4 regions of the Brevibacillus sp. FIR094 genome follow, and region 1 is predicted to be linked to each of the others. Evidence: riboswitches for the same ligand, from Rfam matches in the RefSeq annotation. Region 1 holds a riboswitch; each other region holds the start of a gene.
The links. A riboswitch is a leader RNA that binds a small molecule or an ion and turns the genes downstream of it on or off. The one in region 1 is predicted to bind cobalamin.
Positions count from the first base shown of each region.

Region 2: linked by a shared signal. The riboswitch ahead of ACQ5DJ_RS20700 (ABC transporter substrate-binding protein) and the one ahead of metE (5-methyltetrahydropteroyltriglutamate--homocysteine S-methyltransferase) in region 1 are both predicted to bind cobalamin.
Region 3: linked by a shared signal. The riboswitch ahead of ACQ5DJ_RS04630 (energy-coupling factor ABC transporter permease) and the one ahead of metE (5-methyltetrahydropteroyltriglutamate--homocysteine S-methyltransferase) in region 1 are both predicted to bind cobalamin.
Region 4: linked by a shared signal. The riboswitch ahead of ACQ5DJ_RS26645 (helical backbone metal receptor) and the one ahead of metE (5-methyltetrahydropteroyltriglutamate--homocysteine S-methyltransferase) in region 1 are both predicted to bind cobalamin.

Region 1 is NZ_JBEAES010000007.1:19,082-23,293, forward strand. Features, by position in the region: partial or broken gene metE (5-methyltetrahydropteroyltriglutamate--homocysteine S-methyltransferase) at 1-1,884, opposite strand, end outside; cobalamin riboswitch at 2,030-2,228, opposite strand; gene nrdF (class 1b ribonucleoside-diphosphate reductase subunit beta) at 2,315-3,265, opposite strand; gene nrdE (class 1b ribonucleoside-diphosphate reductase subunit alpha) at 3,320-4,212, opposite strand, start outside.
Region 2 is NZ_JBEAES010000025.1:7,754-11,965, forward strand. Features, by position in the region: gene ACQ5DJ_RS20690 (ABC transporter ATP-binding protein) at 1-312, opposite strand, end outside; gene ACQ5DJ_RS20695 (FecCD family ABC transporter permease) at 309-1,367, opposite strand; gene ACQ5DJ_RS20700 (ABC transporter substrate-binding protein) at 1,392-2,411, opposite strand; cobalamin riboswitch at 2,579-2,778, opposite strand; gene ACQ5DJ_RS20705 (M24 family metallopeptidase) at 2,792-3,886, opposite strand; gene ACQ5DJ_RS20710 (alpha/beta fold hydrolase) at 4,011-4,212, shown strand, end outside.
Region 3 is NZ_JBEAES010000004.1:124,246-128,457, forward strand. Features, by position in the region: gene ACQ5DJ_RS04625 (quinone-dependent dihydroorotate dehydrogenase) at 40-1,131, shown strand; cobalamin riboswitch at 1,265-1,458, shown strand; gene ACQ5DJ_RS04630 (energy-coupling factor ABC transporter permease) at 1,603-2,367, shown strand; gene ACQ5DJ_RS04635 (energy-coupling factor ABC transporter substrate-binding protein) at 2,364-2,648, shown strand; gene cbiQ (cobalt ECF transporter T component CbiQ) at 2,645-3,436, shown strand; gene ACQ5DJ_RS04645 (energy-coupling factor ABC transporter ATP-binding protein) at 3,439-4,212, shown strand, end outside.
Region 4 is NZ_JBEAES010000045.1:10,891-15,102, forward strand. Features, by position in the region: gene ACQ5DJ_RS26640 (FecCD family ABC transporter permease) at 1-652, opposite strand, end outside; gene ACQ5DJ_RS26645 (helical backbone metal receptor) at 654-1,649, opposite strand; cobalamin riboswitch at 1,806-1,955, opposite strand; gene ACQ5DJ_RS26650 (MBL fold metallo-hydrolase) at 2,104-3,051, opposite strand; gene ACQ5DJ_RS26655 (pyridoxamine 5'-phosphate oxidase family protein) at 3,220-3,798, shown strand; gene ACQ5DJ_RS26660 (MerR family transcriptional regulator) at 3,852-4,212, opposite strand, start outside.

The DNA.
Region 1 (4,212 bases):
AAACGCTCTGACGGCCCATTCGAGATAAGCTGCCTGTTCTTCGTTTTTGAGCGGCAATCCTTCGCGTAGTGCTGGCTCATCGACTTGGATCATGAGAATACCCGCTTCTTCCAAGGCTTCTACTTCTTTTCGTAATGCCAAGGCGATTTGCTCGCACACTTCTTGTCTGGAGACATCGACCCGCGCGAACGACCAATTCAAAATAGTTGCAGGACCAGTTAACATACCCTTCATTGGTTTGTCCGTCAATGATTTTGCATATACACTTTCTTTGACTGTCATTGGTGCAACAAACTCCACATCTCCGTAAATAACAGGTGGCTTCACGCAACGGGAGCCATACGACTGCACCCAGCCATTTTTCGTGAACAAAAAGCCATCGAGCTTTTCTCCAAAATATTCGACCATATCTGTTCGTTCGAACTCCCCATGGACGAGGACATCCAGACCGATCTCTTCTTGTATATCGATCCATTCCTTGATTTGCGCTTGAATGAAAGCATCATATTGCTCCGCTGCCCAATTCCCTTTTTTAAACTGTTGTCGCGCTTGGCGAACCTCTGACGTCTGCGGGAAGCTACCAATTGTAGTCGTTGGCAGCAGTGGCAGCTTCCACGTATTTTGTTGAATCTCACGACGTTCTTGGTATGGAACGCTTCTTTCAGGTTTTCCCGTTGCCATTTGGCGTAGCTCATTCTTCACTTCTTGACGATTCCTCGCTGGGGATAGTGCCAGCTTGAGCAAGTCCGCTTCATTTTGAGCAATCTCTTTCGAAATGACATACTTTCCATATAGGAATCCTTGGACTAAGAGATGAACTTCCCCCAACTTTTCATCTGCAAACGCCAATACAGGCACTACTTCCTCAGGCAAGTCCGTCTCTGCTTCAACGGATACTGGTACATGCAATAAGCTACTGGACGGCTGCAACCACAGCTTTTCGAGTGGAACAATATCGGAAATTTCTTTGACAAGATCCCACTTCTCCTCAATCGAAGCACGCCATATGTTTCGACCGTCGATAATTCCAGCTGCAAGAATCTTTTCTGCTGGAAACCCGTGTGTTTTCAGATTGGTCAGATTGCGCTTCGCTCCATGTACAAAATCAAGACCGATTCCTTTTACCGGTAAGGTAACCAGCTCCTCGTACCAATCCACCGCTTCAAAATAGGTTTGCAGCATGCACTGTAGATGTGGTAGTGCTTGACCGATTTGCGCATAGATACGTTTGATGATGGCGCGATCATGCACAGAGACATCCAGTACAAATGCAGGTTCATCGATTTGCACCCATTCCACGCCGTGTAGCTCTAACTCCCGGAGAACGTCTATGTAGAGCGGAACGAGTTGATCCACGATGTTCTCAAATTCGTTTTTCTCATATCCTTTGGACAATTTGACAAACGTATACGGGCCTACAATGACAGGCTTTCCGATAATACCAAACTTTTCTTTGGCCTCCAAATATGCCTGGAGAGGCTTGTTCTCCGTAATGGATGGTTGGCGTTCACCGAACTCTGGGACGATATAATGGTAGTTCGTGTTAAACCATTTCGTCATTTCGCTGGCGACAGCTTCCTTCGAACCGCGAGCCATGGCGAAGTATGTGGCTAATGAAACCGGGCCTCCCTCGTATTCATAACGCTTGGGGACCATTCCAAACATCACAGCCATGTCCAACATGTGATCGTAATACGTAAAGTCACCCACAGGGATTAGCACGACCCCTTTTTCCTGCTGACTCCGTAGATGTTGATGACGGATTTGCTCCATTTGCTGCTCTAGGCTCACCTCATCAATGGTGCCTGCCCAAAATGCTTCCAATGCCTTTTTCCACTCGCGGTTCTTCCCGATCCGTGGATATCCCAAATTGCTGCTTTTCATGAGCTTCCTCTCCATTCTTTATTCGATCTTGATTTGAATCCGCCCAATAAAAAAAGCATCTCCAACGATCAAAAAGAACGTTAGAAATGCCAAATAAGCACTGAGATCACAGCATCCTAACACCTCCCTATCTCCCGTAGGTTAAGCAGTGTCGTCGAAACAGGCAGGTCTCCTGACTTTGGGTTCATCATCTGCACATGCCTTCCCAATCCGTTTGGATCAGTGGCTGAAAAATGTGCCGACTCCCCTCATACAGTGGCGGGACCGTGTCGGATTCTCACCGACTTCCCTTTTCATCCTTGGTCGATCTTGATGACCAAGGAACCTATTCCCACTCATATGCAATTGTCATGGTTCTGTGAAGTGCCCCAGTAAACTAGCAGGGCAACATACTGTTCATACAGTAACACAGAATCCATTTTTTGTCATACTAAAATGTAAAATCATCATCGGTCAACGGCTCTACGTTTAGCGTACGGACATAACCATTTCCTTTTTTTGAGAAGAAGTCATGCTGCTTCGTCTGCGTGCGAATGCCGTTCAGCACGATTGGGTTCACTTCTTCCTCCGGGAATAACGGTTCCAAGCCCAGATTCATCAATGCTTTGTTCGCGTTGTAGCGCACGTACGCATGAACCTCGTCAGCCAATCCGATTTCCGTATACAACGAAGTCGTATAGGCCTCTTCATTTGCTTGCAGCTCATGCAAAAGGGCATACAGCTCCTCTTTTGCTGCGGTCTGCTCGACTACACTCAGACCTTGATATACTTCTTGTGCGAGAACGCCAACATAGAGTCCGTGGATGCTCTCGTCGCGAACAATCAGGTCGATAATTTCCCCGCTGCTTGTCATCTTTCCTTGCCCCGCCAAATAGAGCGGATAGAAGAAGCCGCTGTAAAACAGATAGCTTTCCAGGAAGACGGACGCTACCATCGCCATATACAAGTCTTTTGGTTTCTCAATTTCTTGATAGCGTTTCGAGATGAGGGCCGCTTTCTTTTGCAGATGTGGATTGTTTTCTACCCACGAAAAAATACCATCAATCTCTTCTGTCGATGCCAGCGTAGTAAAAATACTGCTGTACGATTTGGCATGGATTTGCTCCATCATGCCCATGAAGGCGAGAACCGCTTTTCTTTGCAGTCCATCGACATGCTCCATGATCTTCGGCATCCCTACCCCACCCTGAACCGTATCCAGCAAGGTGAGACCGCCCAATACTTTTTTATACGTGTCCCGTTCAGTCGCACTGAGCTCCATCCAGGACATCTTGTCATCTGACAGCGGAATCTCATCATCTGTCCAGAACTGCATGATGTTTTGATTCCAAAACGTCATCGTAAAATCGTCGTCCGGCCTGTTCCAATTGACTGCTTTCATATGGCGTTCCTCTTCTCTTTTTGCTTGATGCTTTTTCTTTATAAATCGAGTTCACTAAATCGCACAGCTAATGCACTCTTCTACAGTCAAATGCTTCGTACGCGTATAGTAGAGTGACTTCAGACCTTTTTTCGCTGCGTAAATGTAATAGCGAGCCAGTTCTCTGGTTGAAATATTGCTGTTCACATGCAGCACAGTCGAAATTCCTTGGTCGATGTGCTCTTGAATTTCGGCAATCAAATCAATCACTTTGAATTGATCGATCACATACGCCGATTTGTAGTAAAAATAGTTTTCCTGCGACAAGTACGGCATCGGGTAATACGTCGTAGAGTTGGCATACGTTCTCGTTTCGATATGCTCAACGATTGGCATCACGCTAGAAGTCGCATTCTGAATGTAGGAAATGCTCTGTGTCGGTGCAATCGCCAAACGGTACGCATGGTAAACGCCATGCTTTTGCACCTTTTGCTGTAGTTCCGCCCAATCCTCTGGCGCCGGAATGTGCATCCCTTCGAAGAGAAGCTTTGCTTTTTCCGTCCGCGGGCTGTAATCGTTCGTCAAGTACTTGTTAAAATAAGTGCCTTTTGCATATTCCGATTGTTCAAAGCCCAAGAAGGTCAAGCCTGTTTCCTTGGCAATTTCCATGCTTTTTTCCAAGGAGTAGAAGTTCATCATCATGAAAAATGTACGAGCGAAATCCTTGGCTTCTTCACTTTCGTAAGCGATTCTGTTCTTTGCCAGATAACCGTTCAGGTTCATCGCACCGAGCCCTACTGAGTGCAGCTCACTGTTTGCCTTTTGAACGCCTGGAGCGTTTTCTACACGCGTCATGTCACTCACAGCTGTAATGGCTTCGATTCCTTCGTGGACGGATTCACGGATCATTTTGCGTTCCATCACGTTGACGATATTGAGCGATGCCAGATTGCAGCTAATATCGCGCC
Region 2 (4,212 bases), on a different contig from region 1:
ATGCGGAGCACGTCCCATATTCACAATTTCGTTTACCGAAAAATCGAATTCAATAGAGGACTCCTGCCGTACAGCCGCCATACGCTGAGCGTTTTGACGTGAAGTTAACTTGTATACATCATCGCCATCAAGCGAGATCCATCCCGAACGCGGCTTCAATACGCGATAAATGCTTTTTAGCAATGTGGACTTCCCACTGCCATTCGGCCCGATCAGCCCCACAAACTCTCCAGAGCGTACCTCCAGACTGACGTTGCGAAGGATTCCCTTTTTCTCCAGTTCGACCGATATATTCTCAACTAACAAATTCATCGTCCGCTACCTCCAAAGGAATAAGAACTCCGCAACATCAACCAGATAAAGAATGGACCTCCACAAAGCGCTGTCAAAATACCAATCGGCAGCTCTTCCGGTGCAAATGCGAGCCTAGCGACTACATCAACCCAGATTAGAAATATCGCGCCAAACAAAGCGCTGACAGGCAGGACACGTCTGTGATCTGATCCGACCATCACACGGACGATGTGGGGCATCATTAATCCGACAAAACCGATTGATCCCGCAATGGACACGATCACCCCTGTGAGCAGTGCCGTGATCACCAGGAGAAGCTTGCGGAATTGTACCGTATTGACCCCCAATGTCCCCGCTGACTCCTCGCCCATCAACATCGCATTGAGCGAGCGGTATTGGGCCATTAAGACGATGAGGCAGATGACAACAATCAATGCAGGGATCGTCAGGTACTCCCATTTCCCGCCAGCCAAACTTCCACTTAACCAAAACAGGACCGTCCCAATTCCATGCTCATTCGGCGCTGAAAAAACTAGGAGACTGGTAATGGCCGACAAGATCGCAGATATCGCAATTCCGGCCATGAGCAGGCGTACCGTTGAATTTTGCCCACCGATACGGGATAGCGTAAAAATGAGAATGATGGACACAAGGGAGCCTGTAAAAGCGCCAAAGGATAGCGCATACTGCCCGTACATGCTGAATGCTCCGAATATAATGACCGAGGTCGCTCCTACGGAAGCGCCTGAAGATACACCTAACACATACGGGTCAGCCAGGGAGTTGCGAACCAACGACTGGATCGCTACCCCCACGACAGACAGACCTGCGCCAACGATCGCCCCCAAGAGTACACGTGGAAAGCGAATATCCCAAATAATCGTTTGCTCCCCTTTGGACCAATCCACTTCAATCCATTGGGTGAACATCGGAATTTTCGATAAGGCGATTTTCCATACCGTTGTCGGTTTAATCTCCACAGAGCCATACGTAACCGCGAATGTAATCGAGAGAAAGAGTCCGACCAGTAAAGTGATGATGATATAAGGTAACTTGATCTGTTGCAGTGCCATTCCCTCCCTTAAAAGGGGCGTACTTTATTTGAATTGATCCGGGTAGAGTCCTTCCGCCAAAATTTTCAGCGCAATCGGTGCTCGAACGCCTTCAGAAGCAGCAGACAGTGGCAATACAACCAGTCGTTGATTTTTAATCGCTGGAATATCCGCCAGTTCTTTTTTGGTCAAAAGGAAATTGCGTTTTTGATCAACAGTTCTGTCACCGTAGTCTACAACAATAATCACGTCCGGATTACGACTCACTACTTGTTCCCAGCTGACCTCTGCCCAACCCTTTTGAATGTCGTCAAAAATGTTCTTGCCGCCAGCAGTCTTGATTAAGGACGTCATGTAGTTGTTGGCTGCTGTGAATGGTTTATCTTCCCCGTTGTCGTACACGAACACTTTAAGTGGCTCGTCTACCTTGCCAATTTTGCTAATCGTTTGATCCATTTCACTCTTCATTTTATTGATCAATTCATTGGCTTTGTCTTCCACTCGGAAAATGCGTCCGATGTTCGTAATATCCGCGAACACATCGTCGATCGTTGGTCCAGGCTTGCTTGACGATTCTTGCAGGTACGATTTGATGCCGACCTTCTCCAAATCCTGCATCGATCCTACGCCCTTTTCGCCGAATCCACTTTTCCATCCGGCGTATACGAAGTCTGGGTTCGCTGCCAGCAGCACTTCTTTCGTAGGATACTTGTCAGACAGTACCGGAACCTTGTCGTAATCTGCTTTTAACTCTGGAAGGATTTTATCGTCTAGGTAAGCAGTTCCGGCCATTTTATCAGCCAGGCCCAATGCCAGCATGATCTCGGTTACGTGTTGGTTTAATGTCACGGCACGCTCAGGTGCTTTTGGATACGTCATTTCAATGCCATTATTCGTTAGTGTTACAGACTTGCTCTCTGCAGCTGGTGTAGCTGTTTGTTCTGTTTTGGCTGGAGCCTGTGTTGTCGTAGTGGAGCCGCATGCCGAAACCAAAAGCATGGCAGCTGTCATGATGCCGAAAGTTAGTCCTTTCATTACTGTATGTGTTTTGTTTGCTTTAAACATCTGTAATCCCCTTTTCTGTATGTAGATGATGAGTTGAACCAAATCCCACAAAAAAAGCACCCCCCATTTCAATCGGGAGGTGCATGACAAACGTAGACATAGCTATAAGCAGGCCCAAAGGCGCCTATCATAGACTACTTCTACATCTGTCCCATCCTCGTGGGTCGATTGTATATGATCGCATGGCAGGTCTCCTGGCTTACGGATCAACACACCCAGCTACCTTCCCATTTTTTGTCTCGCAAAAAACAGTGGCTATTCGCTAGGCGCTCCTCGTTACAGTGGCGGGACCGCGCCGGTTTCTCACCGGACTTCCCTTTTAAGCTGACGGCAAATGCCATCTAGCACCATTCGATACTTATTCAATTTTTACGATTTATTCATTCGTTGATAGAAGTCAGTTTTTTCGGGAACTGCGTGAGAATTTCAACGCCCGTTTCCGTAACCAATACATCGTCTTCAATCCGCACTCCGCCTACACCCGGCAGATAGATGCCTGGCTCGATCGTAAAGACCATCCCTGGACGAAGCACTTCTTGGTTCTGGCTGTGAACAGATGGATATTCATGTACATCCATCCCAAGTCCATGCCCAAGACGGTGCATGAAGTATTCTCCGTAGCCTTTGGCGGTAATGACATCGCGCGCAGTTTTATCCAAATGCGCAAAGGTCACACCCGGACGAATCTCAGCAATTGCCGCTTCGTTGGCAGCCAATACTGTCTCGTAAATTTCTTGAAGTTGGGCACTGATCTCGCCTACAGCAAAGGTACGAGTAATATCGGATACATATCCGTTGGCTGCTACCCCGATATCAAACAAAAGCAAGTCGCCTTCTTGCACCTGGCGCGTTCCTGGTTTCCCGTGTGGCAGTGCCGACTTCTCCCCTGCCAATACCATGGACGTAAAGGATGGACCTTCGGCACCCAAGCGCTTCATCTGGAATTCCAGCTCAGCTACGATTTCTGTCTCGGTCATGCCTGTCTTGACTTTTTTCAGGGTCTCCCGCAAGGAATCCTCAACCAACTGAACAGCGTGCTTCAAACGATCCACTTCATCAGCAGATTTGATCAAACGCATTTCACGTAGTGGCTCTTCCACATCCACATAGCTCGACGCCAGAACAACTTGTCCAAGTGCTTCATAGCGCTCGACAGTCATATGACTCTTCTCAATACCGAGCTTCGTCAAGTTCGCTGGCAAGACTTGCTTGAGGATTTCATACGGGTTTTGGATATCCGTATGTGTATGGATATCTTGAACGAACGAAGCCTCTGCCGCTGCCTCACGATCAAGAGCAGGTACAATCAAAGAAGGTTTTCCCTCAGCAGGAATAACGAGACCCATAAACCGTTCATGCGGGTCTGTAAAAAATCCGGTCAAATAGTAGACGTGCTTGGGAGAGGTAATCAACACCGCGTTCAGCTCTTGCTCTTTCAAAAATGTGTGGAGCTTCGAAATGCGCTCTTGAAACAACTTCTTCACCCTGCTTTCACCAAATATTCTATTGCGAGAATACCATTACTCCATCAAAAAAAGAAGAGTTCAATTGAAAAATCTACTTCGGATCGGACAACCTAAGGGTGGGGTGAAAACGAAAATGGAACAAATACTCGTCCATCAGGATGGCAAGCAGTTTGCCTTTCACATATCGGGAAAAGGCCAGCCGTTATTGTGTATCCATGCACCATGCATCGGCTCTATCAATTTTGTTTATCAACAAACACTCGCGGATACATATCAGCTCATTGTCCCTGATTTGCCCGGACATGGCGACAGTTCACCGATGGAGAAGCCCTTTT
Region 3 (4,212 bases), on a different contig from region 1:
TGAGGTAAAAAGGTAGAAACGGAGTAAGGAGTGCAGCCGATGTATCAACTCATACGAAACTATCTGTTCAAGCAAGATGCGGAAGAGATACACGAAAAGACAATTGGTGCCTTAAGGCTGGTGGAGGATTCTGCTCCAGGCAAAAGCATCCTGAAGATGATCTATCAAGTAAAAGACCAGCGATTGGAGAACAAGCTGTGGGGACTGACGTTTCCGAATCCAGTCGGACTTGCAGCCGGTTTTGATAAAAATGCCGAAGTCTATCATGCATTGGGTGCTCTTGGTTTTGGGTTTGTAGAAATCGGGACGTTAACGCCGCAGGGGCAGCCAGGCAATCCGAAGCCGCGTTTGTTCCGATTGCCGGAACATCAAGCTGTCATTAACCGGATGGGTTTCAACAATCACGGTGCGTATTTGGCTTCCCAGCATTTGGTCGATTACGCGTACTCAGATGTCCCGATTGGGATTAACATTGGGAAAAACAAAGTAACGCCGAATGAAGAGGCGGCCATCGACTATAGCAAATGTATGGACATGCTCTATTCATACGGTCACTATTTCGTCATTAACATCAGTTCTCCGAATACCCCGAATCTGCGTGACTTGCAGGAAACAGAGAGCTTGCGTCATTTGGTGCGGGCTGTAAGGGAAAAGGCGACTGAAATGGAAGCGCGTTCCATCAAGAAAAAGCCGATATTGCTGAAAGTAGCACCAGACATGTCGGATGAGCACATGCGCGATGTTGTTCACGCTGCTGTTGAAGAAGGCATTGCCGGAATTATCGCTACCAATACGACACTGTCACGCGAGGCAGTTTCCGGACATCGATTTGCCGAGGAAGCGGGTGGCTTGAGCGGAAGACCTCTTACGGAGCGTTCCACTGCTTGGGTGAAGGAGATTTATCAAGAAGTAGGAGACAAGGTACCAATCATCGGTGTCGGAGGCATTTATAACGGTGAAGACGCCTACGCGAAAATCCGAGCAGGAGCCAGTCTCGTTCAGGTGTATACGGGGATGATATATCAAGGCCCAGGTATCGCCAAGCAAATTAACAAAAAGCTACTCAAGCTCATGCAGCGCGATGGTTTTAAACATATTAGTGAAGTAATTGGCGTAGACGCAAAAGAATAGATAGAACAAGTACGCATAGGTCGATGGCTCCGTTGTTAGTGGGTCATTGGCTTATGCGTTTTTGCTTATATTCTTCCGATTTATGTAGTGATCCGGTATAATGATGTGGGACAAACATGAATTGTCTGTCAATTACATATTGTCGGCGTTAGGTGCCTTTATGTGACGCATAAAGGGTAACAGGGAATCGGGTGAAAGTCCCGAGCGGTCCCGCCACTGTAACCAGGGAGCTCTCTTTGAGAAGGAAACCACTCATTTTCGTATGGGGAAGGACAAAGAGCGTATGGATCTGGAAGCCAGGAGACCTACCTAGTAGCCACACCCAGAAAACCTTCGCGGAAAGGAGCGGTGAATACGAGGCAGTGAGGCTGTGTAGTCAGTCTATTGTTTTGTGTGCACATCTCGTCCATTGATGGATGGGATTTTTTTATTTGTAGGATAAGAACGAAAGTCAGTGAAGGAGGAAGGAACATGAATCGATCTCGTCTCGTATCTACTTGTCTGATGATCGCGGGCTTTGTCCTGTATTTCCTGCTCAATGAACCAGAGACAGGACATGCGATGCACATCATGGAAGGGTATTTGCCATTATCCTGGGCCTTATTTTGGTGGGCTGTCTTCTTGCCATTTTTTATTCTTGGGATTCGCTCGATTAACAAGATTGTAAAAGAACATCCCGAAATGAAGCTCCTTATTGGTGTTGCAGGAGCGTTTGCATTTGTTTTATCTGCACTGAAAATCCCTTCGGTTACAGGCAGCAGCTCTCACCCGACTGGAACGGGCCTTGGCGCTATTATGTTTGGGCCTTTTGCGATGTCTGTGTTGGGGAGCATGGTGCTCTTATTTCAAGCCTTGCTTTTGGCACATGGAGGTTTGACTACGCTAGGGGCAAATGCTGTATCCATGGCAGTAGTAGGACCCCTGGTGGCATACGGAATCTATCGGTTTATCATGAAAGTGAACGGAAGCCAACGTCTGGCTGTTTTTTCGGCGGCTGCCTTGGCTGACCTCGCTACCTATGTGGTGACTTCAATTCAATTGGCACTCGCATTCCCAGCTGAATCTGGTGGAGTGTTGGCCTCGTTTGCCAAATTTGCAGGAATTTTTGCATTCACGCAAGTACCGCTCGCAATCAGTGAAGGTCTGTTGACCGTTCTTGTTTGGAACTGGTTATTATCTTACAACGCAAAAGAGCTTACACAGCTTCGTTTGCTCAAACGGGAGGAATCGCTGTGAAAAAAGGATGGAACTGGCTTTTACTCTTGGGGGTAATCGTACTGGCGATTGTCCCGCTGTTGCTGGTGCAGGATTCGGAATTTGGTGGCGCAGACGGTGTGGCGGAGGAAGCGATCAAGGAAATTGCTCCGAACTACGAACCGTGGTTCCAGCCACTGATAGAACCGCCAGGGGGAGAGACGGAGAGCCTATTGTTTGCGGTGCAGGCGGCGTTGGGAGCGGGAGTGGTTGGCTACGCTGTGGGCTTGTACAAAGGTCGGTTGGATAAGCGGAAAAAATGAACGGGCTGCAGATTGATTCTCTCTCTTATCAAAGCAGGCTGAAACATCTGCCGCCAGCTCATAAGCTATTGCTGCCGAGTGCATTGTTACTGCTCGTCTTGGTGGGACATGTATGGATGCAGATGGCTGTCGTTATCTGGATGACGGTATGGGTAGTGGTGTATGCCCGTATTCCTGTCCGTATCTATTGTGCCTTTATGATTGTGTCGCTATCGTTTTTCGTGGCGGGGCTCCCTGCCCTATTGGTAGAAGGGGCGAGAGCAGGAGAAGTCCATGTCCAGATCGCGGCAGCATGGGACGTGGGTTCGTATGTGCTCTATGTGCCGATGTCATCATTCAGTAAAGTTTGGATCTTATTTTGGCGTACCATAGCGAGCTTATCTTGCTTTGCTTTCATTTTGTTTACCGTGCCGTTTGCCGAAATCTTGCAGGTGCTTCGCCGACTTCGTATGCCTGTCCTTGTGACTGACTTATTAATGATCATGTATCGGTTTATTTTTGTGTTAGTAACGATTTCTCACCAGCTATGGATTGCCCAACGTTCGCGCGGAGGTCATCGAGGCTTCCGCGCGACGCTTCGGGATGCAGGGGTTCTCGTTGCGCAATTGTTTGTCAGAGCGATGCGCAAATACGAAGCCTTGCACAAAGGAATGGCGGCTAGAGGCTTTGGGGAGAGCATGCAGGTGCTCGCGTTTCATACCCATGTTCGTTCGCGACGCTATGAGTGGGAGTCAATCGCAGGCTGTATGCTGCTGGTACTGCTTGAGTGGTGGACAGGAGGTTGGTAGTAATGACATCACGGTTGTTGGAGTTCATCGATTTGCAGTACACGTATCCGGGAGGGCGGGGACCCGTCCTGTCCGGGCTGTCCTTATGGATTCCAGAGGGGAAAAAATGTGTCCTTTTGGGGCGAAACGGCTGTGGGAAGTCGACCTTGTTCTTGCATGGGAACGGGATCATCGAGCCACAGCAGGGACAGGTGCTGTGGAAGGGGAAACCGCTAGTCTACAAACGAGCCGCACTGCTAGAGATGACGCAAAAGGTAGGCTTGGTCTTTCAAGATCCCGAGCATCAGCTGATCGCAAGCACGGTCGCGGAAGATATATCCTACGGTTTATGCAACCAAAAGCTGCCTACGGATATAATCCGGGCAAAAGTAGAAAAGGTGATGGATGCCTTCGGGTTGAGAGAGCTGGCAGAAGCTCCGATTCATCATTTGAGCCTGGGACAAAAACGGCGCCTGGCACTCGCAGGGGTCATGGTCATGGAGCCAGAGCTGTTGCTGTTGGACGAGCCTACTGCGTATCTGGATCGCTATCAGACTAAAAATTTGCTGCGGGAGCTCGATACCATTCACCGGCAAGGAACGACTGTTTTGATGGCGACACATGATATGGATATTGCCTTTGAATGGGCGGAATGGATTTGTATCATGGATGAAGGCAGGCTTGTTTTCGCGGGAGATCCGCAGGAGGCATTGGAAAATAGAACGATGCTGGAGAGTCTTCATCTGGGTATGCCGGTGCTCGTTGATGTGTGGGAGGCACTGCCTGAGCAGTGGAAG
Region 4 (4,212 bases), on a different contig from region 1:
CCATTCCACCTATAACTAAGTACGGAATCAAGACGTACGTAAAGGCCCACCCTCGAAACGACAGGCTGCCCATAAGCCAGAACACGATCTCATTTACCGTCTGGTCGGATAGGGACACCATAAACGAAACGAGCGAGCCGAGAAAAGCCTGCACCACGACACCAGACAAAATCAGCGTCTCTGTTTGCAGCTTTCCTTGCGTATTCGCGAGTCCGAGTACGATCCATAAACTGAGCAATCCTGTAAGAAAAGCGACGACAGGCGTGCTCCATGCACCCAAAAAGGTGATTTGCAAGCCAAAAAGGATCAAGAAGGCTGCTCCGACCGCAGAACCCGATGCCACGCCCATCGTAAACGGATCTGCAAGCGGATTGCGCAAAACTCCCTGAAAGCCCGCTCCTGCAAGTGACAAGCAGGCGCCAATCAAGACAGCCAATACAACGCGTGGAAAACGAACCTTCATGACAATTTGCTCAGATGACTCCGGCCACGTTACGGTGATCCACTCAGACAAGCCAGGGATTTGATGGAGCAGGATAAGCCATACTTGCGAAAGGGGGAGTTGCGCCGCCCCCATCGAGATGCTGATAACTATTGATGCCAGAAGGACGAGACAGCTGACTCCTCCCCATATGAACAATCGTTTCTTCATTTTATTTCACCAAGTCAGGGTAAATCACCTTGGCTACTTCGATCAAGCCTTGTGTAATACGCGGACCAGGACGGGACAAAATATTTTGGTCCATGCCAAAGATTTGTTTTTCACGGATCGCCTTCATTTTATCCCAGCCATTACGCTTGGCGATCATATCCTCCAGCTTGACGCCAGTCTTTTCATCCGTAATTCCGCTCGCATACAAAATAACGTCTGGATCGTTTTGCAAAATCTTTTCTTCACTAATCGGATTCCATCCCTCGGTGTCGGAAGCAATATTTGTCGCTCCAGCCAGCGTGATGAGTTCGTCCATGAATTCGCCTTTTCCGACTGTCCAGCCTGGGGAAAATTCCAAGTATACCTTTTTCTTGTCTTCCGGTTTTACATTTTTCACTGCTTCTTGAACGTACGCGATGTCTTTCTTCATTTGCGCGACGACTTTTTCGGCTTGTTCCTGTCTGTTCGTGATAACTCCCATCGCCAAAACATTGTTTAGGATGTCATCCATCTTTGTCGGATGGGTAATGTAGACTGGCATTCCGAGAGATTTGAGCTTGTCAGCCACTGGCTTTTCCATCGAAATCCCACCGACGACCATATCCGGCGTTTGAGCAAGAATGGCTTCTTCATTTGGTTTGACGACTCCGCCAATTTTCGGTTTTGCCTTCGCCGCATCTGGATAATCATCATAGTCTGAGACAGCTACGATCCGATCTTCCAAGCCTAATGCGAACAAAATCTCTGTCTCCGCAGGTGATGTTGAGACGATTCGCTCAGGAGCTTTTGCAAAGGTTACTTCTTTTCCTGTCGCATCCGTGACTGTCAATGGATACTTTGTTTGTTTGGCAGGCTGCTCGTCTGCATTCTCTTGCGGTGCTGTCTGCGGTGCACTTGTTTGTCCACCAGGTGCTGGCTGGCTGTTATCGTTACCCGCACAACCTGCGAGGCTAGCCGCAACTAGTAGTGGGATCATGAATCGAAATGAACGTTTCATATGTAGAACTTCCTTTCTCATGTCTGATTGACTGTTCCTTCCAATAAAAAAATCGACCCTTGCTTCCATTCGGAAATCAAAGGGTCGGCACCTCAGGGCAAACAGACAAAGATGGTCTGCTTCCTGAAATAGGCCGATCCTTTCCGCGAAGGCAACAGGCACTAAAACAAACAGGCAGGTCTCCTGGCTTACGGCTGAGGAACGAGCCGAATTACAGTGGCGGGACCGCGTCGGATTTTCACCGACTTCCCTTTTCACCCGATCTTTTCGTTAAAAAGAAGAGGCACCTATTTGCTGTTACGTTTGAAATTGTCACAGTCCATGACTCATCCTACATCATAGCATTCCTTGAATGAAAAAAGAATGACAAACACATAAGCCAATACTTTCTTGCCTGCTAAAAATGAAAAACGCCTGAACAAAAGGTTCAGGCAAATGTAACGCTTTTGGCAGACTATACCCCTCGTTTGTGCAAATAATCTAAGATACCCATGGAGCATACTTGCAAATCGAGCTTGAGTACATCGAAAACTTCGTGGTCACTGCTGATTCCTTGTGACTGTAGATGATCAGTAACTCGTTCAAATAAAGTGCGAGACAGCTCATCATATGTTTGTCCAGCAGCTAGCGCTGTCTCTCCTTCCGCCACAAACACGGGGAGCCACTCGCGTATTTGGTGGTACACGTCATCTGCCTGCTCTGACATCCCAAAATGACCAAAGTAAATCCGACTCAGCTTGCACGCTTCAAAACGGCTTAGAGACGCTAACATGGCATCCGGGTCAAACTGATTCGGCGAAGTAGATGGCAGCACGAGGTGTATGCCATCCTTTTTTAGCTGTGGATAGAGCACACCTGCCGTATCACCTGTAAACATGCCGCGGCTTACTGGATCGTAGATGCTGAAGTGATGATTGGCGTGACCTGGGGAATCGAGAAACTCCAATGCGCAATTCTCTCCGATCTTTAGTGTATCCCCGTCTCCGCGAATCAAAATCCGCTCTTCGAGAACAGCCTCAATCGGATCAAACAATCGATCAAAATCATCATGATACACCGCTCTCGCGCCTGCGATCAGTCGGCTCGGATCTATGAGATGACGTGCACCTTTCGGGTGGACAACGACCTTTGCGTTTGGACAATCCTTCAGAAACAGTCCTACTCCTCCTGCATGATCCAAGTGAATGTGCGTCACGATGATGTATTTTACTTGTTCGGGCGTATAACCGAGCTTGGCGAGACCGGCCTTGATGTATGGGACGGAGGGGCTTGGCCCTGTTTCTACCAACGTGAGCTCCTCTTCCGCGATCACATACGTCCCCGTACGTTCCGCCCAGCCCATATCGAAACCGTCTATTAAATGAATGCGTTCCCCTAAATAAATTGGCTCTGTTGATTGCATGTAAATACTCCTCCTTTTCAAAAGTCTCGTGTTGTTATTTTGTTGCGTGAATATTTACACTTTACCATCTATTTCGAACGGATTGGGGATAAGTCACACAAAATCTTCATATTTTCATGGTAATCTAAGGGCAGCAAAAACAATTCCATTAGCTGGAGGGGTGCTAAAATGGGTCAACTTTTTTCTGAATTACGACCTGAGCATGAGAAGTTTATCAAGAAGCAACAGATGTTCTTTGTTGCCTCTGCTCCTATGGACACAGATGGTCACGTGAATCTTTCACCGAAAGGGTACGATTCTTTTCGCATATTATCGCCTACCGAGGTCGCCTATTTAGACCTGACTGGAAGTGGGAACGAAACCAGCGCTCATCTGCAGGAAAATGGCAGGATAACTCTCATGTTCTGTGCGTTTGAAGGCCCCCCTCTCATCATGCGCCTTTTCGGCAAAGGAACGGTTATTCTCCCAGATACGCCTCGGTGGGATGAGCTCGTAAAAGACTTCCCGCTTCTGCCCGGTGCTCGTCAAATCATTACCGTCAACATAATGGAAGTAAAGACCTCTTGCGGCTGGGCTATCCCCTTCTATTTCTATACAAAAGAACGCGACACCCTTCAGAAATGGACCTTGGCTAAAGACGAGACAGAACTGCTTGATTATCAAAAGGAAAACAACGTAGTAAGCATGGATGGATTGCCAACCCCATTGGGACAAAAGCTTTTCCCCGCAGTAGGAGGGGACAACTAAAAGTAAAACGCAAAGAAGCTGCCCTACTCGCAGCTTCTTTTTTTGAAATCTCTTTACTTACTCGTATAAATGACCACTGCATCTCTCAGAAACTCGGCTACACCAGGCTGTTCCTTGTCATAGTAAGCGGTAAAGCGCGGGTCTTCGACGTACATCTGGGCAACACTTGCGTGCGCATCTTTACTGTAGCTGTCCCAATAAAAACTAAGCCATTGACGGTGAAGATCGGCTGCTTTTTGGGCAAGCTCATGAGCAGGATCTCCCGTCGCAAAAGCCTGTGCCAACGTCTCATGCAGTTTTTCATTCAACTGCTCAAGTGCAGCGTACTCCTGCTCGGTCATTCCTTTGATTTTCTGATTGGATTTGTCCACCTGGTCACTTCCATATTTTGAGCGAATTTCTTCTCCGTACTGG